One region of the Brevibacillus sp. GCM10020057 genome, then DNA from elsewhere that is predicted to be linked to it. Evidence: riboswitches for the same ligand, from Rfam matches in the RefSeq annotation. Region 1 holds a riboswitch; the other holds the start of a gene.
What was found. Region 1 has a riboswitch for FMN ahead of ribD (bifunctional diaminohydroxyphosphoribosylaminopyrimidine deaminase/5-amino-6-(5-phosphoribosylamino)uracil reductase RibD). Riboswitches for the same ligand answer to the same signal wherever they lie in the genome.
Positions count from the first base shown of each region.

Region 2: another riboswitch for FMN. It lies ahead of ACFSO0_RS04395 (ECF transporter S component); the one in region 1 lies ahead of ribD (bifunctional diaminohydroxyphosphoribosylaminopyrimidine deaminase/5-amino-6-(5-phosphoribosylamino)uracil reductase RibD).

Region 1 covers NZ_JBHUJW010000034.1:52,355-67,484, forward strand. Annotated here, with positions in the region: gene larC2 (nickel pincer cofactor biosynthesis protein LarC2) at 1-430, opposite strand, end outside; gene ACFSO0_RS10630 (M23 family metallopeptidase) at 566-1,570, shown strand; gene ribH (6,7-dimethyl-8-ribityllumazine synthase) at 1,758-2,222, opposite strand; gene ACFSO0_RS10640 (bifunctional 3,4-dihydroxy-2-butanone-4-phosphate synthase/GTP cyclohydrolase II) at 2,237-3,436, opposite strand; gene ACFSO0_RS10645 (riboflavin synthase) at 3,465-4,130, opposite strand; gene ribD (bifunctional diaminohydroxyphosphoribosylaminopyrimidine deaminase/5-amino-6-(5-phosphoribosylamino)uracil reductase RibD) at 4,146-5,258, opposite strand; FMN riboswitch at 5,383-5,528, opposite strand; FMN riboswitch at 5,673-5,819, opposite strand; gene ACFSO0_RS10655 (HAD family hydrolase) at 5,899-6,552, opposite strand; gene yunB (sporulation protein YunB) at 7,041-7,778, opposite strand; gene ACFSO0_RS10665 (globin-coupled sensor protein) at 7,948-9,264, opposite strand; gene ACFSO0_RS10670 (hypothetical protein) at 9,501-10,289, opposite strand; gene ACFSO0_RS10675 (molybdopterin-containing oxidoreductase family protein) at 10,433-12,484, opposite strand; gene ACFSO0_RS10680 (AMP-binding protein) at 12,626-14,572, opposite strand; gene corA (magnesium/cobalt transporter CorA) at 14,967-15,130, shown strand, end outside.
Region 2 covers NZ_JBHUJW010000011.1:162,474-177,603, forward strand. Annotated here, with positions in the region: gene ACFSO0_RS04370 (glutamate-1-semialdehyde 2,1-aminomutase) at 1-1,239, opposite strand, end outside; gene ACFSO0_RS04375 (protein phosphatase 2C domain-containing protein) at 1,389-2,231, shown strand; gene ACFSO0_RS04380 (ABC transporter ATP-binding protein) at 2,334-3,344, shown strand; gene ACFSO0_RS04385 (ABC transporter permease) at 3,337-4,131, shown strand; gene ACFSO0_RS04390 (ABC transporter permease) at 4,147-4,944, shown strand; FMN riboswitch at 5,010-5,163, shown strand; gene ACFSO0_RS04395 (ECF transporter S component) at 5,425-6,030, shown strand; gene proS (proline--tRNA ligase) at 6,346-7,812, shown strand; gene ACFSO0_RS04405 (helix-turn-helix domain-containing protein) at 8,026-8,643, opposite strand; gene bcp (thioredoxin-dependent thiol peroxidase) at 8,829-9,299, shown strand; gene ACFSO0_RS04415 (M42 family metallopeptidase) at 9,338-10,390, shown strand; gene ACFSO0_RS04420 (class I SAM-dependent methyltransferase) at 10,401-11,162, shown strand; gene ACFSO0_RS04425 (cob(I)yrinic acid a,c-diamide adenosyltransferase) at 11,217-11,768, shown strand; gene ACFSO0_RS04430 (GNAT family N-acetyltransferase) at 11,842-12,630, shown strand; gene ACFSO0_RS04435 (complex I NDUFA9 subunit family protein) at 12,729-13,625, opposite strand; gene nth (endonuclease III) at 13,753-14,457, shown strand; gene perR (peroxide-responsive transcriptional repressor PerR) at 14,610-15,044, shown strand.

The DNA.
Region 1 (15,130 bases):
AAAACGCCGCGCTCTCCCACTCGCTGCTCTCCTGCAGCTCCCAGCCTGTGAGCAGCTCCAGCCAGGCAAGCGGCAGGCCAGCTGGTACAGGCAGCCGCTGCACTTGCCACTGCCCTCCCATCGGCCGAAGCAGGCCGTACTCTGCCATTTTCCCGAGCGCCGCTTCCTCAGCGACCCACGCCTGCTCGTCCCACGTGCTTTGCGGGCTGCGCTCCCGGTACTGCCGTGCCAGCGCGATCAGCTTTTCGGCCGCCTGCGCCCCAGCCGTAAGTTTTTGGGGCGCTGTCTGTTTGGGCACCTTTGTTGCAGATGTTGGGGACGCCAATTTTTCACCCTCTGCCTCCGCTGCGCCCATCATCCCCACTTGCCGCAGCGGCTCGATCAACTCCCGCAAGGCCAGGGGCTTTTCCGCTCGTATGACCAGCTTCATGTCCAACTTCCCTCCAGTTTCAGCCATCTGTCCTTTTCTTGCATCATACCGCAAATCTTCCAGAAAGTATCGCGGATAAACCTCTCGCCCTGGCAAAAGCTACAAAGGAGACTATCCGGGCTGGAGGGAGACGGAATGCGAGTTTTCCGCCTAATCATTCAGATCAGCTTGTGCGTGGCTGCCGCGGCCATCGCGGTGGTGCCTGCCGCAGACGCCGCCCCATCCAAAGGCGATCCCGTTTTGCAGGAGCGGTTGCAGTTGTTTCAACGGATGGAAACGCTGTACGGCATCCCCTGGACCTATCTGGCAGCCATGGATCAATACGAGCGGACGATGAAGATACGGAAGAAACAAGCCAATAACGAAGAGCCTACCTCGCGTTTGACCGCGATCGACATCCCTGCCGAGCGCTGGAGCGGTCTGTTAAACCCCGATCCGGAGGACACCAACCCTGTCTCGATCAGCTATTTTCAGGGGATGGGGATGGACGGGGACGGCGACCAGATCGCCGATCGCCACAATGACATGGATGTGCTGACTGCGGTCGTGCATTATTTTTCGTCGTACGGCTTTTCCCAGGAAGACTGGCTGATCGCACTCTGGTCATATTACCAGCGCGACCGCTCCGTCAAAACGATCAAGCAGTTCGCACAGGTCTACGACAAATACCAGCATCTGCAACTGGACGAGCGCTATTTCCCCATCCCTTCACGGTACTCCTACAGCTATCGCAGCACGTGGGGAGATGCGCGGGGCTGGGGCGGGCGGCGCATCCATGAAGGCACGGACATTTTCGCCTCCTACGGGACTCCCGTGCTCAGCACCGCTTACGGCGTCATCGAGGTAATCGGCTGGAACCGCTACGGCGGCTGGCGAATCGGCATGCGCGACATGGGCAATGTGTATCATTATTTCGCCCACCTCTCCTCGTTCAAAAAAGGGTTGAAGCCAGGCGACATCGTCGAGCCGGGACAGGTGCTTGGCTATGTCGGCAGCACCGGCTACGGGAAGCCCGGCACCGCAGGCAAATTCCCTCCCCACCTGCACTACGGGATGTACCGGGAGACAGGCGGAGCAGACTGGGCATTCGACCCGTATCCGTACCTGAAACGGTGGGAGCGGCAGAGCAGAAAACGATGAAAGACAGCCGTCCCCGGGCGACGTTGGAAGAAGCGGATTGGTGCCGCTTCTTTTTTTATTTGACAGGTCGCCTCTGTACGCACAGCCTCTCGATCATCCATGACCCCGGCACGCGCAAACGGGAAGTCAACGGCAAAAGGACGCCCGCGGGCGCCCTTTTGCAAAATAGCATGCTATTATCGAATCGTTACGCAAACTGTCTGGCGAGGTTCGCCATTTCGATCGCGGCAGCCGCCGCCTCCCAGCCTTTGTTTCCTGCCTTGGTCCCGGCCCGCTCGATGGCTTGCTCGATGGAATCCGTCGTCAGGACGCCAAAGATGACCGGAATGCCGGTAGCGAGCGAGAGAGAAGCGACTCCTTTGGCAGTCTCGCTGCAGACGTAATCAAAGTGCGGCGTTGCCCCGCGAATGACCGCGCCCAATGTCACCACAGCGTCGTAGCGGCCCGATTCCGCCATTTTTTTGGCGATCAGCGGAATTTCAAAGGCACCGGGCACCCACGCCACGTCGATATTGTCTTCCTCCACGCCGTGGCGCTTGAGCGCGTCCAGCGCACCGCCGACCAGCTTGCTGACGATCAGCTCGTTAAAGCGTCCTGCGACAATCCCGACACGCAATCCTGTACCTACCAGATGTCCTTCAAATGTTCTCATGTTTCTTCCACTCCCTATCGATGTATGTGAAGCAAATGGCCCAGCTTTTCCTGTTTGGTCTCGAGATACTTGCGGTTGTGCGGATGCTCGGGCATCTGGATCGGCACCCGTTCCTCGACTTTCAGGCCGTAGCCGTCAAGCCCGCGAATTTTCCGGGGGTTGTTCGTCAAAAGACGCATCCGGTACACCCCGAGGTCGCGCAAGATTTGCGCCCCGATCCCGTATTCCCGCAGATCGGCAGGGAAGCCCAGCTTTTCATTGGCCTCTACCGTATCCAGCCCTTCTTCCTGCAGCTTGTAGGCGCGCAGCTTATTGATCAGGCCGATGCCGCGTCCCTCCTGCCGCATGTACAGAAGCACGCCCCGTCCTTCCGCCTCGATCTGCGCCAGTGCCGCATGAAGCTGCGGACCGCAGTCGCAGCGGTGCGAGCCGAAGACATCCCCGGTCAGGCATTCGGAATGGACGCGCACGAGAATCTGCTCGTCCGGGACAATCTCGCCTTTGATCAGCGCGACATGCTCCTTGCCGTCCAGTTCGTTCGTGTACGCGGCGATGCGGAAGTCGCCATAGGCGGTCGGCAGCTGCACTTCGATCTCCTTTTTGACCAGCGACTCTTTTTCCATCCGGTAGCGAATCAGGTCAGCGATCGAAATCAGCTTGAGCCCGAACCGCTTGGCGATCTCCTCCAGCTGCGGCAGTCGCGCCATCGTGCCATCCTCGTTCATGATCTCGCAGATGACCCCGGCAGGCGCGGCTCCCGCCAGCTGCGCCAAATCAACGGCAGCCTCGGTGTGCCCCGCCCTGCGCAGAACGCCGCCCGGCCGCGCGATCAAAGGGAAAATGTGCCCGGGGCGGCGGAAGTCCTCGGCCCGGCTGCGCTCGTCCAGCATTGCCAGTACGGTACGTGAGCGCTCGTGCGCCGAAATTCCGGTATGCGTGCTGCGTTCATCGATGGAGACGGTAAATGCCGTTCCTTGCTTGTCCGTATTCGTCTCCACCATCGGCGCAAGTCCCAGCTGTGCAGCCTTTTCCTCCGTGACCGGGACGCAGACCAGCCCGCGCCCGTGCGTCACCATGAAGTTGATCATCTCCGGCGTGGCCGCTTCCGCGAGGCAGACAAAGTCGCCCTCATTCTCGCGGTCCTCATCGTCCACGACGATCACGGCCTTGCCCCGGCGCAAATCTTCCAATGCTGCTTCTATGCTGTCTAACATCGTTCTCCCTCCTCAACTAGGAAAAAAATCAGGCAAATCCGTTCTCCTGCAAAAAGGCCAGACTCAATCGGGACTGCTGCTCCGTCCGTTGTTTGGGCGCCGCGTCCCGCATGCCCATCAGCCGCTCCACATATTTTCCGATGACGTCTGCCTCCAGATTCACCAGGTCCCCCGGACGGCGGTCCTGCAAGCTCGTCTGGGACAACGTATGGGGGATGATCGACACCGAAAAGCTGGCGTGGTCCACATCGACGACCGTCAAGCTGATCCCGTCTACGCAGATCGATCCGCGTGGGATCACGTATTTCAGCAAAGCCGGCTGTGCCGCGATGCGAAACAGCACGGCATTGGCATGCGGCTCGCGGGAGCGGACCGTCCCTGTCCCGTCCACGTGTCCGGAGACGATGTGCCCCCCGAACCGGTCGCCAAGGCGCATCGCCCGCTCCAGGTTGACGCGCTGCCCCCTCCGCAGCTGACCCAGGGTCGTCTTGTTCATCGTCTCCGGCATGACATCTACGGTGAATTGACGGGAGGTAAAGGAGGTGACGGTCAGGCAGATGCCGTTCACGGCGATGCTGTCGCCGATCTGTACGCCGTCCAGCACACGCTCTGCGCGAATGGCGAGCCGGCTCGCCTCCTTGCTGCCCGTCATGACCTCAAGAATCCCCACTTCTTCCACCAGTCCAGTAAACATTTCTCTCACCTCGCGTTATTCACTCGCCCTGTCCCACTGCGGGTAGCCGACGATGCGCACGTCCTGCTCGCTTACTCGCTCGATGGACAGATCGGCCAGCGGCACCGCTTCATCCATGGTGGCAAAGCCTGTCCCGCCAAACGGAGTCGGCGCCAGCTTGCCCCCTGCCAGTTTGAGCGAGACGTAGCTGACGACTTTTTGAATCGCTCGCGCTTGCAGGAAGGAGCCGTTTACTTCCGCTCCTCCTTCCACCAGCAGGGAAGTGATGCCCAGCTCGCCCAGCTTCTCCAGCACAGCCGGGACCGAGAGCGGAGCGTTCAACGTGATTAGCTTGACCCCTGCAACTGCAGCGAATGCTTGCCGCCTTTCCTCCGGTGCCTCTGCTGTCGTCACGATCCAGGTAGGCGCTGCCTTGTCCTGCACGACGCGGGCTTCCAGCGGTGTGCGCAGCCGGCTGTCGAGGATGACCCGCACAGGCTGCCTGCCGTACAGCTCTCCCTTGGCGCGGGCCGTCAGCTGCGGGTCGTCCGCCAGCACGGTCCCGACTCCGACCAGGATCGCATCGTGTTTGCGGCGCAGCGCATGTACCTCGCTGCGCGCCGCCTCTCCCGTAATCCAGCGGCTGTGTCCTGTGGAGGTGGCGATTTTCCCGTCCAGCGTGCTCGCCGTTTTCACCGTGACGAACGGCCGCTTCGTCTTCATGTAATGCCAGAACACCTCATTGAGCTTTTTTGCCTCCTGCTCGCACACCCCGACGGTCACGTCCACTCCGGCTGCCCGCAGCAAGGCGATTCCTTTGCCCGCCACCAACGGATTTTCATCCACGACAGCGACCACGACCCGCGCGATGCCCGCCGCGATGACCGCCTCCGCGCAGGGCGGCGTCTTCCCGTGATGGCTGCACGGCTCCAGCGTCACGTACAAGGTAGCGCCCCGCGCCTTTTCTCCTGCCATGCGCAGCGCGTGCACCTCGGCATGCGGCTCACCCGCTTTCAGATGCGCTCCCATGCCGACCACTTGACCGTCCCGGACGATGACAGCCCCGACCAGCGGATTGGGACTGGTCTGCCCCTCTGCGGCTCGCGCCAGCTCCAGCGCCAATGTCATGAAGCGTGTGTCTTGTTCCATCTCGCTCTCCTGTCTGCTTCAGATTCCAGCCAAAACAAAAAGCCCTCGAAACCTTTCGTTTCAGGGCATAGGGAAAGAAGCCTCGCTCCATCCGTTTTTTGCAAAAACAGACGAGGAAAGCACTTTGCATCTTCTCCCATCCGGACTGTACCGTCGGCTCTGGATTTTCACCAGATCAGTCGCTGCCTGACGAGGCCAGCGAGTCGCGGGCTTTGACATGCGTTCGTCATTACCGCCGGTCGGGAATTGCACCCTGCCCTGAAGATTGCTTGTCTGCTTATGAAGTTGCGTGCCTTCGTTCCCTTCCTCCTTGCGTGACAAATAAAAATGCCCGTGAGCTGATCGTCCCAGGGCATCGAGAAAGAAGCCTTTCACAACCGTTTTTTTGCCAAAAAACGACTGCGAGGCCATTCCAAATACCTTCTCCCATCCGGACTGTACCGTCGGCCTTGGATTTTCACCAAGTCAGTCGCCGCCCAAAAGCAGGCAGCGAGTCGCGGGCTCAGACGTGCGTTCGTCATTACCGCCGGTCGGGAATTGCACCCTACCCTGAAGGCTGGTATTCAGTTGCGTTAAGTATACCACACTTTTGGACGAGACCGAAGCCTATCCGTGCGAAAAGTTTCTTGTCCGCCAGAAATCATGAAAAATAAGGCAAAAGCTCCCGCAAGCTCTGGATGGTCGCCAGCGGATGCACCCCGTGATTGGCCATCTCGCCTTCTTTTCCCTGGTAGGCCACAAACCGGATGCCTGCATCCTGCGCCGCCTTGCCATCGATCCACGAATCGCCGACCATCGTCCATGCCTCCACCGGCCATTCGCGCTGCTGGCGCAATATGCAGCGGACGCCGGAGGGAGAAGGCTTCAGCTCGGCCATCTGCTCCCGCCCCACAACGTCTGCAAAAAAGTGAGCGATTCCCGTCCTTTGCAAGGCTTCCATGGCCGCCGCACGCGCATTGTTCGTCAGGATGTAGAGCGAGCAGCGCTGCCGCAGCTCCTCCAGCACTTCCACGGCGTGCTCCTCCAGCACAGCCCCGTGCATCCCTTCCTTTTCGATCTCTGTCACCGCCGCCCACATCTTTTCCTCGAGCGCTTGCGTCATCTGCGCAGACTGTCTCCCGATCTCGATCAACTGCGAGGCCGTATGACTTGTCCAGTCCAGGTCGGGCTGGCAGCATCCGTGCTCTGCCAGCAGCCGGAACACGGCGCGCTTCATCTCCGCGAAGTTGATCCTGGATTTCAGCAGGGTATTGTCCATGTCAAAGATGATGCCTTTGGCCCTGTGTGCGTTCATGATTTGCCCCCTTTTCTGTCAGGCTTTGACTGACTTTTCCTCTTTTCAAACAACAAACCGCACAGCATCAGCCATGCGGTCCTGCAACGCGTGTATCGCTATTTATCTTGCAAAGGAAGGTTTCTTGCTGTGGACGGGGCCGCTGATCACTTTGACGTACTCGGCATCTCCGCCTTCACTCGCCGGCCCGATATACACGCCCGTACGCGTATCATGTTTGATCCAGTCCTGCTTCGTTGGGGCGTTCGTTAACCATCGTCCAGTGGCGGCTCCGTAAATAGAATCTTGTGCGTTTCTTTTACCCGCATCCTTCATCTCGAATCCCCTCCGACTACCTCCGTGATGGTATCCAGCAACTCTTGATTATGACTGATGATTTCGGGAAGCTGCTCATCGGATAAAACTTTCTTTCCAGAAATATGCACCGATAGTACATGTTCGTTACCTAAAGGATAGCATAGCACATGGACCTCAGCAACTTGCTTCCTTTACTCCGACGCATCCGGAATCGCCTGGCTTTGCGGCGTCTCGGCCCGCGGCACATCCGGCTTGCCTTCCGGATTGTTGTACAGGTACTGCGGCACGTCGCCGACGATCAGAGAGTGGGTGATCGGAATTTTCGTGGTGACGGTCTGCTCGTCGGTCGCAAACGGAATGACGATGCGCAGATCCACCTCCACAAAAATGTAGACGGTCGCCAGCACCATATTGATGCCCGCTTCCTTCAGCTCCGTCTCCAGCTTGGTCTTGACCGAGCCGATCGGCATGAACGTCACCGGCAGCTCCGGTCCCATGTTCGCGAGAAAGCTGTTGCCTGTCGCCAGACCAAGAGGAATCGTGCTGCCCACATGATCGTGCTCGAACTCCTGGAGCTTGTTCTGAATGCGGGAAGTCGTCTCTCCGATGATCCGCGCGTACTCCTTGAAATTAAACTGATACGCCTGGATTTGCCCCTTTTTGTCCTTTTCAATCTTCACGATCTGGTTAAAGTCGACGCCTTGCTGGGATATCCGCTTGGTGACCGCATCCGTTATCGCTTCCTTGGCCAGCTGCTCCGCCTTTTGCGAAGCCAGGATCAGGAGCGTTGGCTCGAGCCGGTTCTCCAAAAAGATGAGCGTCTGGATCGTCATCGCCAAAAAGATGACGATCGCGATAAAAAACGCCTTCGTTCGGGACAGCGGGTTCTTCCAACGCCGACGGGGTCGAAACTTCGCCACGCCCGTCACCTCCCAATTGCTACATCCTATGGCGGCCAACAGGAAAAAAGACTTCCGTTTCCGCGTTCATCCCGACAAATCGACTTGACTTTCCACTATCTCCTACTTAAACGAAAAAAGCACATCTCCGACTGGGCGGGATGTGCCTGATGTGATGCGCCGTATATGCCAACTGTTGCTACAGGTTTATCGTCACTTCCGACAGCTCGTCTGCCGAACTGGCTACCTGCGCCACCGCCTGATTCATGTCTTCCATGACGCGGAGGAAGTTTTCCAGTTCCTTTTGAATCCTCGAATTCTGCTCCTTGCCTTCCATGACGGCGCCGATGATCCCCTCGAAAAAGGCGTTGGTCTCGTTGCTCATCATCGTACTGGAATGAACGAGCGCCTGGATCTCCCCGAAGACCAGCGACAGCGCTTCGGTCTGCTGGTTCGTCTTTTCGATCAGTTCACGCACGCCAAAGACAGATTGTTTGGTCTGCTCCGCCAGCTTGCGCACTTCATCGGCGACCACCGCGAACCCGCGTCCCTGTTCCCCCGCTCTGGCCGCCTCGATCGCCGCATTGAGCGCGAGCAGGTTGGTCTGCTCCGCAATGGCGGTCACCACGTTGACAATGCCGCGGATTTTCTCCGCGTTTTCCTCCAGCATAGCCATTTCTTCCGCAATTTGCTTGGCGCTGTCCTGGATCAGCTCCATTTGCTCCTGCTGCTTCTGCAGTTTTTCCTTGCCTTCCTGGGAAAGCTGCTGCGCTTTGACGGAAAAATTCGTCCCGTTCTCTGCAAAGCGCAACACCTCACGCGATTGCTCCGTCAGCTGCTGCACAAACGCGCTGTTTTCTTCGGAAATGGCGGCAAGCTCTTTGGCCGAATTGCAGAGAACCACCCGCAACTGGCCTTTTTTCTCCAGCGCCTGCCTGCGCACGCGCTCGTGCTCGTTCTCGTATTCCTCCAGAACGATCTGCTGCTCGATACTGAGCAGCTTGGTCACGACCCGGATCGCACGGACATACTCCTGCTTGTCCTCGATATGTTCATGCAGCAGATCCATGATGGAGACCAGCAGGTTTTGGAACGCACCCATGTACCATTTCGGCTCCAGTCCGATGCGCATGTGGATGATGGCAATCCGGCTGCGCTGCTCGTAATAGTCCCTGTCGATCCTGCCGCTGAACATCTCCTGGATGTGGCGGTTCAGCGTCTGTTTCAGGCGGTCAATGCTGCTGTGCTTGTCGATAATGGACATAAGCAATGACTCGCCGGCAATTTGTTTATAAAAAAGCTCTACAATTTTGTCAATATTTTGAATGATCAAAGGCTGAATCGCTTTCGCATCCGACAAGTCCTGCTCGGTCAGCTGGATCATGGCCAACTGTTTCGCCAATTGGGTTCCCAGTTCGATCTGAATCTCGCCCATTTCCTTCCCCTCGCGAAAGAAAGGCTCTTTTTTCGCTTTTCTTTTTAAGCCGAACAGACTTGAAATCGGGAATGTACTCATAGCACAAACTCCTTTTTGATATGGGTACTGGTCATATTCTCATTGTACTATACAATAAATTTTCCCAGTTGTGTATATGCGTAGAATAATACATAACTACCCGCTTTTCCGGGCAGGTAAACAGAACGCCCGCTCGGTTGCATTTACAACGTCAACTTTCAACATTTTAGAGCGGCAAAAGGGGCGGCTCCCCAGTCAAAAAAATCGACTTTTGAGACAGCCCCTGCCGTTTCCCGCTACCGAACCGCTTTTTTCACCTGCGCGCTCTGCAGCTTCCAGCCGTTGTTTTCCCATTTCCACAGCGACTCCACGTACGCGATCGTGTCCGCATTGGCCACGCCGCTCACGCGTTGCTCCCCTTGCAGCACGCATACCCCGTCGCGCTTTTCGAGGGGCCGCAGCACGCTGAACGAATTCGGCATGACCACCACCGGCCGGGCGAGTTTGCCGTTTTTGTAGACGCCGTTGTCCTCGTAGATTTGTTTGCGGTCCGACAAGTCGAGCACCGTCGTCTGATTCGTCTCCTTGATCGTCAGCGGAACCTTGTAGCCGTCCTGATAGGAGCCCGAGATGGTCAACGGTTGCGGAACGGGCAGAACCGCCGGATTGTTGTCCCTCGTGCTGAACAGGTAGTAGTCCGATGTGCCCCCGCTTCCGCCCGTCGGAGCCTGCACCAGAATTTGCTTGGTCCCCTCCCCTGTAAAATCGCAGAAGGACAGCTGCGGCTGGTAGCCGCCGTACGCGGTCTGCATAAACGACACTTTTTTCGCGACGGGGTCCTGGACCATCACCTTCAGCTTCTCGTAGTACGGGCTGTCTGCCGCAAACCGTTGGCCGAGCAGCGAAACCAGATCGGGGCGCCCGTCTCCGGTCACATCCTGCCTCGCTGTCTCCAGCACTTCAAATACAGCCGGGGCGGGGGCAGCCTGGCTCCCTTCCGGCGGGGGAGCAGCCAGCGCGGTTCCGCAAATGCCAAACGTCAAGACAACACTTCCCCATACGCCTGTCCAATTCCTTGCCCGCATGAGCGATTCCACCTTTCGCAGATAATGGCAGTCCTAGTATGCGCAAAAAGCAGCCTCGCCTAGCCGTAATTGGCCAAGCGAGGCTATGTCGCCGGACTGCTCCATTCCGCAGGCCCGATCGACCGATTCGGCGGCGGATGGCGTTAGCGGGCGGCTTTCTCCACGTTGACGCGTCCCGAGAAAAAGGTTGCTCCGCCGCCCATATCTGCGATCCGGTCGGGCGTGAGCGCGTTGACGAAACGTTTGGCTCCCGCCTCATCGGTGTCGGCCCACAGTCCCTGGCTCACCACCACTCCGGGCAGCACGCTCTCTCCAACCGATGCCGTCAGCTCGATCTCGCCCCGGTCGTTCCACACGCGCACCGCATCCCCGTCGGCAATGCCGGCAGACTTTGCATCGGCAACGTTCATGAACAGCCGCGGAAATTTTTCCATCTGGACGTGCTTCGCATTGTTCGAGAACGTCGAGTTGAGAAAATTGTGATTGGGCCCTGGCACGTACAAAAACGGATAGTCGCTTTCCACGACAAGCGGTGTATACGTCGGCAGCGGCGGATACCCGAGCTTCTCCATCTGCCTGGAGTACAGCTCGATCTTGCCGCTCGGCGTCGGCAGGTTTTCGATGAACGCAGGCGTGACCCCCGCCTTCACGTAGTTTTTCTCCATCAGAGCCTCGTAGCTGATGGTGCGCAGGTACGGATTGGCCGGGCAGTCCAAAGCCTGGCGGATCATGTCTTCTTCGGTGTCGTCGAACATCTCGTCTTCGTAGCCCATTCCTTTTGCCAGCAGGCGGAAGACGTCTACGTTGGATTTGCTCTCTTTGTACGGCTCAATCACCGGCTTTTGCACCTGCATGTAGTGATGCCAGTAGGACGTGTAGAAATCCGTATTTTCAAAAGCCGACGTGGCGGGCAGGACGATATCGGCATACTTTGCCGTCTCCGTCATAAACAGATCGTGCACGACCGTAAACAGGTCCTCCCGCCGCAGCCCCTCCCTTACCTTGTTCCCTTCCGGTGCCACCAGAGCGGGATTGCAGCCGTACACGTACAAGGAGCGGATCGGCGGGTCCAGTGTGAGCAGAGCGTTGCCGATCAGGTTCATGTTGATTCGCCGCGTATTTTTGTCGGCGAGTACATCGGGGCGCTGCAAAGCATGCTTGTTGTGCTCCAGGAAGCCTTTGTTGCCCTTCATGGCCCCTCCGCCCGGAACGAGCCATTGCCCGGTCAAGGCCGGCAGACAGGCGATCGTCCGCACGCTCATGCCGCCATTGTCGTGATGCTGCAACCCGTTGCCGATACGGACCAGCGACGGAGATGTCTGGCCGTACAGGCGAGCCAGCCGACAGATGTCATCGGCCGGAACGCCGGTAATCGCGGAGACGGTCACCGGATCGTACTGGCGGACGTGCTCGCGCAGCTGCTCGTGCCCGACCGTGTACTTCTCGAGAAAATCCGTATCCACCATGCCTTCCGCAAACAAAACGTGCATCATGCCCAGCGCGAGCGCGGTATCCGTGCCTGGCAGCACCGGAATAAACCAGTCTGCCCATCGTCCTGTCTGGTTTTTATGGACATCGATGACGACGATTTTCGCGCCCTGCTTGCGCGCTTTTTCCGCCAACATTACCTGGTGCATATTCGTGCTGACCGCATTGATGCCCCACATGATAAACAGCTTCGTGTGGACGGTCTCTTCCGGATCGGTTCCGTATGCGCCGCCCATCGTGAAGCTGTAGCCGACACTGCCTGCTGCATTGCAGATCGTCCGATCCAGACGGCTGGCGCCGAGACGGTGAAACAGCCGGTGATCCATCGTTTCGGCATTCAGCCTGCCCATGTTTCCGTAAAAGCTGTACGGCAAAATGCTCTCGGGACCGTATTCAGCGATCAGCTGCTTCCATCGGGATGTAATCGTCTCGATCGCTTCCTCCCAGCTGATCCGCTCAAACTTGCCCTCCCCTTTTGCCCCGACGCGCTTCATCGGGTATGCCAGCCGTTTCGCGTCATAGATTCGCTCGGCCATGTTGCGCACCTTGTTGCAGATGCTGCCTTGTGTCACCGGATGGTTCGGATCGCCTTCGATTTTGACGATTCGCCCATCCTTTTTATGCACGAGCAGGCCGCACTGGTCCGGACAGTCCAGGGAACATACCGAAGGAAATACTCCATTTGGTTGGTCTACGTAAGATTGCATATGGCCAGACTCCTCTTTCGTCTCTCTTTTTTGTTATTGTACTCCTCCCTGCCCATTCCGGACAGCAAAAAAAGCTCTGCCCGACATGCCTGTCAGCACTTCGGGCAGAGCCGCCGGAAATAACAAGGGATTGCGGCTTTCTCACTGATCCACCGCCGATCGTCTCGGCAAGCCATCCAGCGCAGCCGGATTCATCAGGCTGGCCGTGTCGCCGAGCGCATCGCCAAGGTAACGCTGCCTGATCAGGCGGCGCATGATTTTCTGGGTCCGCGTCTTGGGCAGATCAGCGACGACGTGAATCTCGCCCGGCTCATACGGCTTGCCGAGCGACTCGGCCACGTGCCGCTTCAGCTCGCCCGGCTGCAGGGCAGCTCCCGGCGTCAGGACAACGAACAGGACGATTTCCTCGCCCTTCACGGCGTGGGGAACGCCGATCGCAGCCGCTTCCAGCACGCCAGGGTACTGGCTCACCACGTCCTCGATCTCGCCCGGGCCTGTTCTTCTTCCGGATACTTTGATGACGTCGTCCGCCCGGCCCAGATGAAACCAGTAGCCTTCCTCATCCTGCACGACCATGTCGCCCTGCCACCACATCTGCTCCCCAAGGGGGAAATACGTGTCGAGATAGCGCTGGCGATTACGCCAGAAGCCGCGTGTCTGCGCAGGCTGCGGCACGGTAAAGACGAGGTAGCCCGGCTTGCCTGCCGGGACCGGCTGTCCTGCTTCGTCCACCACTCTCGCCCCGACAGCTGGCGTCGCTCCCAGACACGTCGCCTTTTGCGGCGTGATGCACGTAGAGGACAGAATCTCGGCGAACACCTCCGTACCTCCACTGCCGTTGATAATCGGGGTCCGGCCCCCCGTCCAGGACAAATACCACGACCACGTCTCCTCGTCGATCGGCTCGCCCGTATGGCCCAGGATGCGCAGAGAAGACAGATCCGCCTGTTCGCGGAACGCTTCGCCGTACGCCTTCAGCATGCGCAGCGCCGTAGCAGGAGCGCCGAAAACCGTCACCTTATACTTCTCGATCATCTTGTACAACCGCCCCGGATGCGGGTGCATCGGGCTGCCTTCGTAGATCAGAAAAGGCGCCGCCACACTGTGTGCGGAAAAGAGCGGCAGTTGCCCCATCATCCAGCCGAAATCCGTCACCATGGTGAAAATGTCGTCCGGCTGCGTATCGTAAATAAACATCCCGACCTCCGCCGTCTTGACCGCGATCCCGCCGTGCACGTGGACGATGCCTTTCGGGCTGCCGGTCGTACCGGAGGAGTAGCTGACCATGCACGGCTCCTCCGCGTCCGTCTCGACTGTCGCAAACTGGTCGGAGGCCGCATCCATCGCTTCGCTCCACCGCCAGTCACGACCAGGCACGAGCAGCGCCTTTTCTCCCAGTCGTTCGGCGATCAGGACGCTTTGTACCGTCGGAGCCGACTCCAGCGCCTTGTCCAGCACATGCTTGAGCAGCACCTGCTGCCCGCCGCGGTAGAAACCGTCTGCCGTCACCACGACCTTTGCTTCCACATCCCGCAGGCGCACCGCGACTGCTTCGGGACCGAACCCGGAAAACAGCGGAACGGCGACCGCTCCTGCCTTGTAGATGCCGTACAGGGAGATGACGGTCTCGGGAATCATCGGCATGTAGATGGCCACCCGATCTCCCCGCTCGACACCCATCCGTCTCAAAACGTTGGCGAACCGGTTCACCTGCCCGTGCAGCTCCCGGAAGCTAAACCGCCGCTCTTCCTCCGCCTCGCCTTCCCAGAGCAGCGCGGGCCGATCAGCCGTGGACTCCTGGAGTGCCCATTTATCCAAAAAGTTGTGGACGAGATTGATCTTCCCGCCGACGAACCACTCTGGCCACGGCAGTCCTTTGGACACGTCTACGACAGCGCGGTAAGGCCGGGCGAATTCGATACCGGCAAAGCGGATAAAGGCATCCCAAAACCAGCTGACATCTTCCTCCGAGCGACACAGCAGCGTCTCGTAATCGGCGATTCCCTCCCGCTCCATGAAACGATGCAGATTGCTGCGCTCGCGCTGCTCCTGCGTCGGCTCCCACACCACTTTGCGTGTACGCATCATTCAATTCCCCTCCCACACGATTCGGAATGTTATGAAAACGTTTTCTTCCTCCATTTTCCACCCCCTGTTCCGCCTCTGTCAATAGCGCCGGACAAGTCTACCGCTGTCGTCACACGGATAGGATAACGGTGAACTTGTTGAAACAGGAAAAGGGAGGAACACTAAACCAGGGCACCTCCGAGCGCTGTGCGCAAACTGACAAGCCGGCTGTCATACGTATGTGGGGAGAGAGAAGGAAGGAGCGATCAAGCGGTGGATACGCCAAAGGAAAAGCCGATAGCACCTCAGCCTCCCAGCCGTCAGGCCCTGCGCGAGGCCTATACGCTGATCCTCACCCGGATATGGCCGCGCCTGGTCAAGACCCAAACCACCTGCAGGAGAACCGAAGAACATGATGAAGATACGACTGATCCAAAACGGATTGATTACCGAGATTGACGACGTGGAAGAAGCCGTGCAGCCTCCCGTCAACGGATTTTACTGGATCGATGCTACCCCGTTTGACCTGGATGTCCTGCAGCCGTTGTTCGGCCTGCACCATCTCGCCGTGGAAGACTG
Region 2 (15,130 bases), on a different contig from region 1:
GTCCGCTTCTGTATGCGCGGTAGTGATGAACCAGGCTTCGTATTTGGACGGAGCGAGGCAGATGCCTTCGTCGAGCATCAGGCGGAAGAAGCGGGCGAACAGCTCGCCGTCAGCCTTTTGCGCCCCGGCGTAGTTGCGGACAGGCTCGTCGGTAAAGTATACGGCCAATGCCCCTTTGACGCGGTTGAGCTGAATGGTAATGCCATGTGTTTGCGCAGCTTCGCGGATGCCGGCTTCGAGCATCGCGCCCAGCCGCTCGAATTCATCGTAGACGCCGGGCTGCTTCAGCACTTCCAGGCAGGCGATGCCGGCGCGGATGGAAGCGGGGTTCCCGGCCATCGTTCCGGCCTGATATGCAGGTCCGAGCGGCGCGACCTGTTCCATGATCTCCCTGCGACCGCCGTATGCCCCGATCGGCAGGCCGCCGCCGATGATTTTACCGAGCGCTGTCAAGTCCGGTTCGACGCCCAGCAAGTTTTGCGCTCCGCCGTAGCAGAAGCGGAAGGCCGTGATCACTTCGTCGTACACGACCAACGCTCCGGCTTCGTGCGCGATCCGGTTCACAGCTTCCAGGAAGCCTGGCTCCGGTGTGACGATCCCGAAGTTGCCGACGATTGGCTCCACGAGTACAGCCGCCGTCTCGCTGCCCCAGCGGCTGATCGCCTCTGCGAATGCGTCGATGTCGTTGTACGGTACGGTAATCACTTCATTGGCGATGCTCTGCGGAATCCCTGCGCTGTCCGGGATGCCGAGCGTGGACGGTCCTGAGCCTGCCGCCACGAGCACGAGGTCCGAGTGGCCGTGGTAGCAGCCGGTGAACTTGATGATTTTCACCCGTCCGGTGTAGGCGCGGGCGACGCGGATGCACGTCATGACGGCTTCGGTACCGGAGTTGTTGAAGCGGATTCGCTCCATCGACGGGATCGCTTCGCGGATCATCGTGGCGAACTGCACTTCCCATGGGGTCGGCGTGCCGTACAAGGTGCCATTGGCAGCGGCCTCGCAGATCGCCTTGGTCACATGCGGATGGGCGTGTCCGGTGATGATCGGGCCGTACGCTGCCAGATAGTCAATGTATCGGTTTCCGTCCACGTCCCAGAAGTGCGCTCCCTGAGCGCGTTCCATAGTGACAGGGGCACCGCCGCCTACTGCCTTGAAGGAGCGGGAAGGGCTGTTGACGCCCCCGAGAATCACGTCCAGGGCTTGCTGGTGCAGGTGTGCGGATTTTTCACGGTTCATGTTTTTTCCCTCTTTCTGTCCAAAAGGTCTCCACTATCTTACCACATGCTTGGGAATCAGTGGACAGCAGCGGAGATGTATGGAAGGGAAAAAGGAAAAATGATACAATTTTTCAGCAATTGAATACGAGGGAGAAGGCGGTTGTCACGATGAAAATGGAATGCATCTCTGTTGCAGGAAGCGGGAAAAGAAACGAGGATGCCTACGTCGCGAATCAGGGGAAGCGCCTTTTTGCAGTGGTGGATGGGGTTTCTTCTCTTACGCCTTATGAAAACGAAGAAGGGCTGACGGCAGGTGCGCTGGCCGCGCAAATCGTGAAACAGCAGATGGAGGAAGCGGGAGAGGAACAGGATCTGACCGAATTGCTGGTCGCTGCCAATGAGCGGCTTGGTGCGTGCATGCGCGAGGAAGGGATTGATCTGGAGCAAAAAGAAGCGTTGTGGGGAGCTGCATGTGCGCTTGTCCGGGTCGGGGATTCGCACATCGAGTTCGCGCAGACAGGGGATTGTATGATTTTCGCTGTCTATGCAGACGATACGGTACGGCCTCTCACGCACCCGCAGGTCAGCCATCTGGAGCAGGCGGCGTTTGCCAGATGGGAGTCGTGTATTCAGCAAGGCATCACGCAACGGACCGAGCTGATGGAGCAGTGTCGGGACATTTTGTGCGCCAACCGTTATCTGGCCAATGCTGCCGGGGGATACGGCGTGCTAAACGGAGATGTGGCCAGCAAGGCGTTTGTAGAATACGGCCGGATCAACCGGATTCATCTTCATGCTCTTGTCCTTTTGACGGACGGCCTGTTCATGCCGCGCCCGTACGGCGGAGAAACGCCGCGCTGGGAAGCAACCGTGTTGCCGATTGTACACAAAGGGCTGCAGCGGTACACGGATGAGCTGCTCGCGCTGGAAAACAGCGATCCGGAATGCCTCAAGTACGTGCGCTTCAAGAAATCAGACGACAAGACGGGGATTGTGCTGTACATGGATTAACGTAACCATTAATTCCAGCACATTGATTTTTGCACAAATCGCACACGCTCATATACACTTACAGATGGAATCTTGCAGAAGCAATCAAAAGGAAGGTAACCGATGATTCAAGTGAAGCAGTTGCAAAAGGAATTCCGCATTCACCAGTCCCGGTCGGGTCTCGGTGGTGCTTTTCGCGATTTGTTCAGCCGCGAGTACAAGACGGTCAAGGCAGTCGACAACCTTTCCTTCACGGTGGAGGAAGGGGAGATGTTCGCCCTGATCGGGGAAAACGGGGCGGGCAAGTCGACGACGATCAAAATGCTGACGGGCATCCTGACCCCGAGCAGCGGCGACATCGTCATCAACGGCTTCGTCCCGTTCCGGGAGCGCGAAGAGTACGTGCGCTCCATCGGGGTCGTCTTCGGGCAGCGCTCGCAGCTATGGTGGGACCTGTCTCCGCTCGAATCGTTCCGCCTGCTCAAGAGCGTTTACAAGGTAGATGACGAGCAGGGCGGCAAATGGCTGGACCGTCTGATCGAGGAGCTCGATATCGGCTCGTTCGTCAGCCAGCCGGTACGCAAGCTCAGTCTCGGCCAGCGGATGCGCTGCGAGGTGGCGGCTGCCCTGATCCACAAGCCAAGGCTGCTGTTCCTCGATGAGCCGACGGTCGGACTGGACGTATTGGTCAAGCAAAAGATCCGCGATTTTCTCCGCAATCTGAACGAGACGGAGAACATGACCATTCTCTTGACGACACATGACGTGTCCGACATTGAAGCGCTCTGCAAACGGGTGCTGGTCATGGACAAAGGCAAGTTGATCTTCGACGGCCTCTTGAGCGATCTGAAGGAGCGCTGGGGCAATGGGACAGAAGTGCAGTTCCAGATGAAAAAGCGCACCCCGTCGATCGAACTGCGCCGCGTGCTCGGCGATCTGCCCTGTCGGATCGAGCAGGTCAACGAGTATACCTTGAGCGTACAGGTGGCGCGCAGCCAGGAAATGCTCCCCTACGTCCTGTCTACTGTCATGTCGTCCTTTGATGTGAGCGACGTGAAAATCATGGAGACGAGCACCGAGGATATCGTGCGCAACATTTACCAGACAGACGGCGAGGTAGCCAGTCATGCGTAGACTCTACATGGAACTGATCCGCATGCGCTTTTTGACCATGCTGGCCTATCGGGTGAACTACTACAGCGGGATTATCATTTACGCTATCAACATCGGGGCGTATTACTTTTTGTGGGGAGCGATCTACAACGGACAGCAGCAGCTCGGCGGCCTGTCTGTCGAACAGATGACATCGTACGTAGCGATCGCCTGGATGTCTCGTGCCTTTTACTTTAACAACATTGACATGGAAATCGCCCAGGATGTGCGGGAAGGAAAGGTCGCCATCGAGATGATCCGGCCGTACAACTACTTGTCCGTCAAGACGGCGCAGGCGCTGGGGGAAGGCATTTTTCGCTTCCTGTTTTTCGCGGGTCCGGGTATTTTTCTGGTCAGCCTGATCATCCCGTTTCATTTCCCTGCCACTGCGCAGGGCTGGGGATTGTACCTGCTGAGCCTCTTGCTTGCCTTTTTCATCAATACGCAGGTGAATCTCCTGACCGGGCTGTTCACGTTCTTCCTGTTCCGCAACGACGGCATGATGCGGGCCAAGCGGGTCATCGTCGACCTGATGTCCGGGCTTGTGCTGCCCATCAGCTTCTTCCCAGGGTGGGCCCAGACCGTGATGGGCTTGCTGCCGTTCCAGGCGATCAACTACTATCCCAGCCTGATCTTTACCGGGGCGATCACCCCGGCCAGGGCGTGGGAGCTGATCGGCTTTCAGGCCGTCTGGATGGTCGTCATTCTCGTCCCGATCCTGATGTTATGGCGACTGGCCCGCAATCGGCTGGTCGTGCAGGGGGGGTAGGGAGACATGCAAAAGCTGCAAAACATGAAGCACATCTTTGGCATTTTTGCCGACTATCTGGTGCAGTATTTCAAGACGAGACTCGCCTACCGGGCGGACTTCCTAGGCGATCTGGCATCGAATTTGATCTCCGAGATGATCAACCTCGTCTTTATCATCGTCGTGTTCGAGCACGTGCCGCTGATGGGCGACTGGAAGCGCGACGAGATTATCTTCATCTACGGATTTTTTCTCGTGCCGTACGCGCTGTTCTCGATTTTCTTCGGCTTTTGGGACTTCAACGAGCGCTACATCATTCGCGGGGAAATGGACCGCATTCTCACAAGGCCGATTCACAACCTGGCGCAGGTCTGTCTGGAATCGATCGCGCCGGACCGGATTTTCGGCGTGATCTCCGGTCTGATCATCATGGGGTATGCGGCCATTCAGCTCAAGCTCAGCTTTACCTGGTACGATCCGTTCATTTTCATCGTCTTGTCGGTCAGCGGCGCACTGATCTACGGCGGGGTGTACACGGCGATTTCTGCCATCAGCTTTTTCTCCGATTCGCGGACGGGGATTACGCCGATGATTTACAACATTCAGCAATACGGCCGCTACCCGGTTGACGTCTACAACAAGATCATCCGATTCATGCTGACGTACGTGCTGCCGTTTGCCTTTGTCGGCGTCTATCCGGCGGCATACTTCCTGCGCAAGGAAACGTGGTACAGCTACGCGTTCATGACGCCGGTGATGGCCGTGATCTTCTTCGGCCTCGGGCTGCTCGTCTGGAACTGGGGAGTTAGCAAATACAGGGGAGCGGGGTCTTAGGACCATGCGCTTTCGGTTATTGTCAAATAAAAAAACCGCAGTATAATAAGTCTGTATACAACTACACATTCCTTCGGGGCAGGGTGAAATTCCCGACCGGCGGTGATCGTGCCATGTGCATGTAAGCCCGCGAGCCTTCCCGGCCGATAAACGGCAGGAAGTGCAGGATCTGGTGAGATTCCGGAGCCGACAGTACAGTCTGGATGGGAGAAGGATGACGACAGTACGTTACCACACGTGCTTGTTTGCCTGTGCAAGCGGGAGCGGGGCGTTCGATACACGCGACAGCCCTATTGTTTCTCGTTCTTAATTTTGCACCTGCTTATGTCTTGCGTCTGTCAAAGCCCTGGGGATCTTTTTCCTCAGGGCTTTTTGTACGGATAAAGCGCTTCCGGCGTTTGAGCAGCAGTCAGGCAGTGTGGACAGGAACGCACTGTTGCCATTCCTCAGAAGGAGAACATGGACGAGGAGATGGTACACATGAAAGAAACAGCTTTGCATGCAACGAGGTCAACCCAGCGGCTGGTGACGATTCCCATGCTGGCGGCGGTTGCCTTTATCCTGCAGTATCTGGAGTTTCCCGTTCCGATGATGCCGAGTTTCCTGAAGCTGGACTTCAGTACGCTGCCCTCCTTGATCGGAGGCCTCATGTACGGTCCGATGGCCGGAATTATCGTGGAAGTGCTGAAAAATGCGCTGCACATGCTGTTTAAGAACACGGACGGCTTGCTGATCGGCGAGCTGGCCAACGTGGCGGCGGGTGCGAGCTTTATCGTGGCGGCGGTTGCCATGCAGCGTGTCAGCCAGGGAAAGAAAGGCTTTTTGACCGGCCTTGCGCTCGGGACGTTGCTGATGAGTGTCGTGATGGCCTTGGCCAACGCTTTCTTCCTCTTGCCTGCCTATGCCGCCATCTCTCATATGCCGATGGATCAGTTGCTCGCGACGCTCGGCGCCGACAGCGTATGGTCCCTCATCCTGTACGGAATCGTGCCGTTCAACATGTTCAAAGGGGCGATGCTTTCCCTGGTCGCCTATCCGGTGTACGTCAAGCTGGCGACCCGCTTGAGTCCGCGTGCCACAAATTGACAATCGGTCTGCGGCTTGTTAACATATTGATTTAAGAAAGCTGTGAAAGCTGCAAAGGCTGTGAAAGGACCCGCAGCATGCGCCGCGTCCCAGAGAGTCGGCCCTCGTCTGCAAGGCCGATACTGCGGCATGACTGCTCCCCATCCTGAAGCTGCCGGCGATGAGCCGTGCCGGTTGCCCCGCCGTTATCGGGACTTTGAGTGGATGTGCAGTTTTTGCTGCCATCAATCAGGGTGGTACCGCGGATGTTAATCCTCCGTCCCTATGTTGGGATGGGGGATTTTTTCATTATTTTTCAAGAGGAGCTGTAGCAGGATGAAAGAGGAAAAAACGTTTGTGAAAGAAATTACGCCGCAAGCGGAAGATTTTTCGCGCTGGTACATCGACACGATTCGCAAGGCAGACCTGATGGACTACACGCCGGTTCGCGGCTGCATCGTGTTCAAGCCGGACGGTTATGAGCTGTGGGAGCGGATTCAGGAGGCGATGAACAAGCGCTTCAAGGAGACCGGGCACCGCAACGCATACTTCCCGATGCTGATTCCCGAGTCTTTCATGCAAAAGGAAAAGGAGCACGTCGAAGGCTTCAATCCGGAGCTGCCGTGGGTGACGGAGGCAGGCGGCGAGCCGTTGGAGGAGCGGCTGGCGCTGCGCCCGACGTCCGAGACGATCATCGGGCATATGTACAGCCAGTGGATTCAAAGCTACCGCGACCTGCCTGTCCTGATCAACCAGTGGGCCAACGTATTCCGCTGGGAAAAGCGGACGATGCCGTTTTTGCGCACATCCGAGTTTCTCTGGCAGGAAGGGCACACCGCCCATGCCACAGAGGAAGAAGCTCGCGAGGAAACCATGCGGATGCTGGAGATTTACCGCGAAGTCGTCGAGCAGGAGCTGGCGATCCCGGTCTGGATGGGGCAAAAAACGCCGAGCGAACGTTTCGCCGGCGCCGTCGACACGTACTCCATCGAAGCGATGATGAAGGACGGCAAGGCCGTGCAGGCAGGCACCTCCCACTACCTTGGTGACAACTTTGCGCGCGGCTTCGAGATCAAATTCCTCGACCGCGACAACACGTTCAAATACGTGCACACCACGTCCTGGGGCAGCTCGACCCGTCTGATCGGCTCGATGATCATGGTGCACGGCGACGACCGGGGGCTGGCGCTGCCGCCGCGGATGGCGCCGACACAAGTCATCATGATCCCGGTCGGTCCGATGAAGCTGCGAGAACAAGTGATGGTCGCATTCGATCCGCTCTTTGACCAGATCAAAGCCGCCGGTATCCGCGTCCGCGCCGATCTGCGCGAGGAGACGCCAGGCTGGAAGTTCAACGAGTGGGAAATGCGCGGAGTACCGCTGCGGCTGGAAATGGGGCCGCGCGATGTGGAGAGCGGACAGGTGATTCTGGCGCGCCGCGACACCGGGGAAAAGATCACCGCGAAGTTGGACGGCATCGTGGAGACGATCCAGAGCTTGCTTGCGGACATTCAGCAGAACATGTATCAAAAAGCGCTGGCTTTCCGCGAGGCGAACTCCCACCTCGACATCGACACGCTGGAGCAGCTTGTGGCCCACATCGCCAAAAGCGAGCAAGAGAACACTCCGAGCGGCTGGGTGCTGACCGGCTGGTGCGGCGACGATGCGTGCGAGGCAAAGGTCAAGGAAGAGACGAAGTTTACGTCCCGCAACATCCCGTTCGAGCCGCCTGTGCAAAAGGCCGCGTGCATCTGCTGTGGCGGGAAGGCGCAGCATACGGTCTGGTTCGGACGGGCTTACTAGGGAAGCAGAAAGGAACATAAGTATGGCTCTGCCATGCCGCGGCGCAGGCAGAGCCGTCCACAGCAAAAAGGTGTGCCAGCACATCGGCGCAGCTATCTGAGAATAATTGATTTCTCAACGTTTTTGAACAGCAAAAGGGGCGTCTCCAAGTCAAAAATTGACTTTTGAGACAGCCCCTTGGCTTTATTGACTCTTATACAGCGCCCAGGCCCGTTATTCTTCTGAATCCTCGAACGGCTCGTCCGAATCGTCGGAAGGCTCGGCGGGAGTCAACGGGAAGAGAACGTCGAAAAACTTGAACTTGCGGCGCCCAGGCTCGCTTTTGAAAGCCTTGTACTTGTGCAACAGATTGCCCAGCTCATCGACGAACTGATTGCGCTCGTCCTGGCTGAGATGGAATTCGTGCACATTGAAGGCAAAGGTGTTTTTGTACTCTTTGCGCACATCCTGATCGCTGGAGACGAATCTGTTCAAGGTGCGCATGAGGTCTTTTTCCGTCGTGCGGAACGGCGTGAACATCACATCGCTCAGCTGCTGTGCGTTTTCTTCGATCATGACTTGCAGCTTGACCTGAATCACTTTGGCTACGGGCTCGTAATACTTTTCAACGATGGACCCTTTGACACGGGTATCCACCTGTTTGAGCAAGCCGACCCGAACGAGTTCCTTCACGTGGTAGTGAAGGCGAGCGGCGTTTTCACCTAGTTCCGTGGCAATCTGTTTGGCAGTCCGGGGCTCAAGGTCCTCGAAAAGCTCCAAAATTTTGACACGCTCGGCAATAGCTAGTGATTTAAGTGCTTCTGAATCTGTAACTTCATAAAACTCTTTCATGCCAATTCTCACCATCCAACTGACTAGGCAATATTTTTAATTGTTCGTCGTTCACTATACTATCCATCAATTCTATCGTTTTCTGATGGAAAGCGCAACGTGTATAGAGATGAAGTGGCTGTAAGGTTGTGGTAAAATGGGGGGAGTGCATACGAAGACAAGAGGGACAGAAAGAAGGGACACTAATGACAGCCACCCGCCAAGCCGCGCCGGATTTTACGCTGGAAGCCAGCGACAACCGGACGATTTCTCTTTCCGATTACAGGGGAAAGAACGTGGTGCTCTATTTTTATCCAAAGGACATGACCCCGGGCTGCACGACGGAAGCCTGTGATTTTCGCGACTACCATCCGAAGTTTGCGCAGCTCGATACGGTCGTGCTGGGCATCAGCCCGGACAGCGTCAAGTCGCACGACAAGTTTGCGGCCAAGCACGAGCTGCCGTTTCCTCTGCTGGCAGACCCTGACCATCAGGTGGCAGAGGCGTACGGCGTGTGGGTCCTGAAAAAAATGTACGGACGCGAGTACATGGGCATTGAGCGGTCTACTTTTGTCATCGACAAAGAGGGAAGGATCGCAAAGGCGTGGACCAAAGTCAAGGTCAAGGGGCATGTGCAGGAAGTGCTCCAATTCATTCAGGAAGAGCTGCAGCCGTAGCGGCAAACGCACGACTGCGAACAGGAGGAGCAAATTCCATGAGCGTATCCATCGATTATGTGGTCGAATCTTTTTGCCAGCTGGCGAAAATCCCGAGCCCATCAGGAAACACCGCGAAAGTAATGGCGTGGGTATCCAGGGAGCTTGAGAAGCTGGGCGTAGGCTTCAGGCGCACCAACAAAGGAGCGATCATCGCAACCATCCCGGGCGCGAATACGGAAAAGGCGCGTCTGCTCACCGCCCACGTCGACACGCTGGGCGCGATGGTCAAGGAAATCAAGGCGAACGGCCGCCTCAAGCTGGCGTTGATCGGCGGATTTGAGTTCAACGCGGTGGAAGGCGAGCACTGTGTCGTGGAGACTGGAAGCGGCCGTCTGGTGACCGGAACCATTTTGTCGACGAAAGCGTCTGTTCACGTATACGGACGGGAAGCAGGCAAGGCGGAGCGCACGGACCAGAACATGGAGGTCCGGCTGGATGAAAAGGTGAAAACAAAGCAGGACGTGCTCGATCTGGGGATTTCCGTCGGGGATTTCGTGTCGTTCGATCCCCGCGTCACCGTGACGGAGAGCGGCTTTGTCAAATCCCGCCACATTGACGACAAGGCGAGCGTGGCAATCTTGCTCGGCGTCATCCGGGAGTTGCAGGAAACCGGCACCCGATTGCCTTACACGACTCATTTCTTCATCAGCAACAACGAGGAGATTGGCTACGGCGGCAACTCCAGTGTTCCGGCGGACGTCGTCGAATATTTGGCGGTAGACATGGGAGCGATCGGTGACGGGCAGACGACGGATGAATTTTGCGTCTCCATTTGCGCGAAAGATTCCTCGGGACCGTACCACTACGGTTTGCGCAGCCATTTGACCAGACTCGCCGAAGCGAACGGCCTGAACTACCAGGTGGACATTTACCCGTACTATGGATCAGACGCGAGCGCGGCGCTGCGGGCAGGCTACGACATCGTTCACGGCCTGATCGGCCCTGGCGTGGACGCATCCCACTCCCATGAGCGGACGCATCGGGAAGCGCTCGACAATACAGCGAGGCTGGTAATGGCTTACCTCCAATCGGAGCAATTGCAAGCATAGGAGAGTTGGCATGAGTAATTTGTATCATTGGGCGGATTACTACGATTTGACGCAAAAGGGCGTCCCCGGCGACATCGATTTTTACGTGGAACAGGCCAAACTGGCGGGCGGCAAGGTGCTGGAGCTGGGCTGCGGTACGGGGCGTATCAGCATCCCGTTGGCGCAGGCAGGCGTCGACGTGACCGGACTGGATCTCTCTTTGGAGATGCTGGAGCGGGCCAGACAAAAGGCGGCGGCAGCGGGCGTAGCCGATTCGTTGCGGCTGTTGCAGGGAGACATGCGCAACTTTGATCTGGGACAGACCTTTTCGCTGATCATGATCCCGTTCCGCTCTTTTTTGCATCTGCTGCACATCCATGAGCAGATGAAGGCGCTGACGAGTATTCGCAAGCATCTCGCCCCGGGCGGCAAGTTCGTGATGAACGTGTTCGTGCCAAAGATTCAGCACTTTCACGAGGAGAGCGAAAAAATGTCCCTGCGCGGCACATACCGGCTGGACAACGGCGAAGAAGTGGCAATGTGGGATTACACCCGCTACGATCATTTTCAGCAATTGTCAGAAGTGACGCGGATTTACGAACGCTCCAATGCGGACGGGGTCATGATCGAAAGAGTGACAGGGCGCTTCACTCTGCGCTACATCTACCCGGCTGAATTGCATCATTTGCTCCGTCTGAACGGATTGAAAGTCGTTCAGCGCTACGGCACCTTTACCAAAGGGGCCTTTGATGCCAGCAGCAACGAACTGATTGTGGTGGCAGAAGCTCTGTAGTTTTTGCAGCGTGTCGATTTCCAGGGAAATAACAGGGAAAATGGAGGGGTCTGGATGAAAATCTACACCAAGACTGGCGACAAGGGCGAGACTTCGCTGGTAGCCGGGGTTCGCGTCCCGAAGTTCGCCGACCGGGTGGAGGCGTACGGCACGTGCGATGAAGCGAATTCCCAGATCGGGCTGGCGCTTTCCTTGCTGCCTGATTCGCTCGACTGGTCAGAGCTGCGCGGCGTCTTTCACGTTGTCCAGACGAAGCTGTTTCACGTCGGTGCCGAGTTGGCCACGCCAGAAGGCAAAAAGGTCGGCTGGCCGATCGTGGACGAAGACGTCACCTTTTTGGAAGGACAGATTGACAAGCTGGATGCAGATTTGCCTCCGTTGACCAATTTCGTGCTGCCGGGAGGACATCCGGCGGCAGCGGCCTTCCACGTCGCCCGCACAGTCGTGCGGCGCGCAGAGCGGAAAGCCGTTCACGTGGCACAGCAGGAGCAAGTGAATCAGGCGGTCGTCAAATATTTGAACCGGCTGTCTGATTACCTGTTCGTCGTGGCGCGTCATGTCAACCAAATGACCGCCACCGCAGAGCAGACGCTGCACGAATCGTGAGGAATTCAATCGGGACGGCGTGGTGACTTGACGTAAAGGTTGAGCCAGCTGGGCTGTATCACAGGAGGCTTACATGAATCTGCTGTCTATCGTTGAGAAGTCGGACGTTGCTTACAAGCTCGTTTTTTCCGAGAGGGAAGAGCGGCCTTGGGGGCATTTGTTCAGGAATGAGCAGAATCCACACCATTACGACGCCAATCATGCGCACATCTCCGGTCCGATTGCAGTCCGGGAGCAGGCAAAGGCGATCGTGGAAGAGGTAATTCCGTACTATGCGGAAAAAGGGATTTACCCGCGTTTGTACCTGTACGATCCGCCCCATCAACAGGTGCTCGTGGATGAATTGCTGCAGTGCGGCTTTCGCAGCGAGGAGCTGTCCTCTCCGATTCAGATTTGGCGAGGTCAGCTGGCAGAGGTACGCCAGATTTCGGGCATCACGATCGAGCCGGTTACTGAGGCCAACCGTGTTGAATGCTTGCAGGTAGAGTCCATCCCGGAGCTTGGAGGAAAGGAAGTGCGCGAAAAGGCATTTGAAAGAGAATTCGCACATCCGGACTTCCAGCACTTCCTGCTGCGCGTAGAAGGGCAGCCGGCTTCCTCTTTATGTCTGCTGCAGGCTGGAGACGTTATGCGAATCGAGAATGTCGCGACCTTGCCACAGTTTCGCGGGCGCGGATTGATCGGCCACCTGATCCGCCATGCGCAGGAGCAGTTTCTCGAAAGGGGAGGTTCGCAGCTGTGGGTTTGCCCGATTAACGAGCGGGTGGAGCAAGTGTACGGGCGCTACGGATTTGCGACGGTGGGCGTGCTTCCGTTTCTGCACGTCTTTCGCGGCGGCTTGGCCATATCAGAAATTCGCTAGGAAAAACGTCATAAGGATTGCAAAAAGCCCCTGGTTCAGGGGCTTTTGTTTTTCCCACAGAGCAGGGGGACTTGCCTGAAATGCGGGTGAAAAGTTTTCTAGCGGCGCAAGTAAGCGGCGATTCCTTCTCGAAAGTCGATTGCCGGGGTGTCAAACGTCGCGTAGAGCGTCTCGCCATCCTGGCAGGCGTTGCCTTCGAGCAGCATGGTGAGCTGTGTGTTCGTGATAGGGAAGAAAGAAAATCCTTCCATCAGATGGATGACCGGCTTCATCAGCGAAAGCGGGATGTGCAGCTTGCGGACGCTTTTTTTGCCAAGGACAGCGCCGATCGTGTCGAGAATTTGCTCATACGTGATCGCTGCGGGTCCGCCTGTTTCAAAAATGCGATTGGTGGCGGCCGGGAGAGTCAGAGCCTGGACGAATACGTCAGCGACTGTTTCACGCGCCACGGGCTGCAACAGGTACGAGCCAGTCCCCAGCACAGGTGTCACCGGCAGCTTCACCAGATCGGCCAGCATGTTGACGAATTCATCGCCCGGCCCGAAGATGACGGATGGCCGGAAAATGACGTGCGGGATACCGCTTGCCTGTACGAGCTGCTCGGCTGCGTATTTGGTCCGGTGATAGGCGCTTGGGGCATTTTCCCGCGCCCCCAATGCGCTCATGTGCACAAAACGGCGTATTCCCGCTTCCTTGGCCGCTTCTACGACATTTCTCGTCCCTTCCACATGGACCCGCTCGAATGTGATTCCTTTCCCCGGCTGCTCCCGGATAATTCCGACGAGATGGATGACCGCATCGCATCCGGCCATCGCTTTCGCCAGCGACTCCCGGTCGAACAGATCGCCTGTCACGTCAGTCGTCTGAATGTCCGCTTGCTTTTTTCCTTCCGATCCGGGGCGAATCAGGCATACGGCATGATGCCCATGCTCCCGCAGCTTCTCCAGGATGCCTTTCCCCACGAAGCCGGTGGCGCCGCTTACAAATACTTTCATGTTCATCTCCCCTCGCTATTTTCTACCAGCTCCATCTTACCTCAAGGGGCAGCAGCCACGCTACAAGCCCGCAGATTGCCGTGTTGACGAGGAAAGGTATAATGGAGGGGAAAAGGGGGACAGTTCTATGGCGCAACGCAAAGTACCTGTCGCGGAAATACTGGATACGCTGCAGCAGCTGTATCCGGACGCGCATTGTGAGTTAAACTATACGACCCCGTTCGAGCTGCTGATCGCCACGATCCTGTCAGCGCAGTGCACGGATAAACGGGTCAACGAAATCACGGCACCCATGTTTGAAAAGCTGAACAAGCCGGAGCACTATCTCCATTTGACGCAGGAAGAAATGGAGGAGCATATAAAAGGGCTTGGACTGTATAAAAATAAGAGCAAGAACATTTTAGAGACCTGTAGAATCTTGTACGAAAAATACAACAGCGAGGTGCCGCGCACGCACAAGGAGCTGGAGGCGCTGCCCGGTGTCGGACGGAAAACCGCCAATGTGGTTCTCTCCAATGCCTACGGAATCCCGGCCATTGCTGTCGACACGCATGTTTTCCGCGTAGCCAATCGGCTAGGGCTGGCGAGCAGCGACAACGTCGACGAAGTGGAGCGCCAGCTGATGAAGCGTATTCCCCGGGAAAAATGGTCGGATGCCCATCACTGGCTGATCTGGCACGGCAGACGTGTCTGCTCGGCGCGCAACCCGCAATGCGGCCAATGCCCGTTGCAATCCAGGTGCAAATACGCGATCGCGGAGAGCAAAAAAGCGTCGAAGACCAAGGCAAAGCCGATGGCCAAACCCCGGACTGACGCAAAAGCAAAGGCGTAATTCGACACTGCCGTCCTTTACATTTGATTTCGATGTAATGGATATTGACAGTTTTCGCATGCTGGACGTACACTTATTTATATTAATTCTAATCAATGACATGAGAAGTGCCGATTCTTTTGTCTTTGCGAATGACTGCGAGGTGTGACGCTATGACACAGCGTGTAGAAAAAGCGGTAGAAATCCTGAAGAATACCGGGGTTCGTATGACACCTCAACGCCATGCCATTTTGACCTATTTGCTGGAGACAATGACTCACCCCACCGCTGACGAAATATACAAAGCACTCGAAGGCAAATTTCCCAATATGAGTGTTGCCACCATTTATAACAATTTGCGTGTCTTTAAAGAAGCGGGACTGATTGTCGAGTTGACTTACGGGGATGCGTCCAGCCGGTTTGATGCAAATGTGGAGGAAGATCATTATCACGCCATCTGTACCGAGTGCGGCGCGATTCGAGATTTTCATTTCCCTTATTTGAGGGACGCGGAAGAAGCTGCAGCACGAGACATCGGCTTTCACGTAACAGGTCACCGCATGGAGGTTTACGGCATCTGTGATGCCTGTCAAAAGAACACCCACTGAGTCTGTTGGGGCTGAGAATACCTTCTGAGTCAACCGGAAATGTGTTGAGGAGGAAGGTATTTTTTGTATCGAGTCTTTCGCCAAAG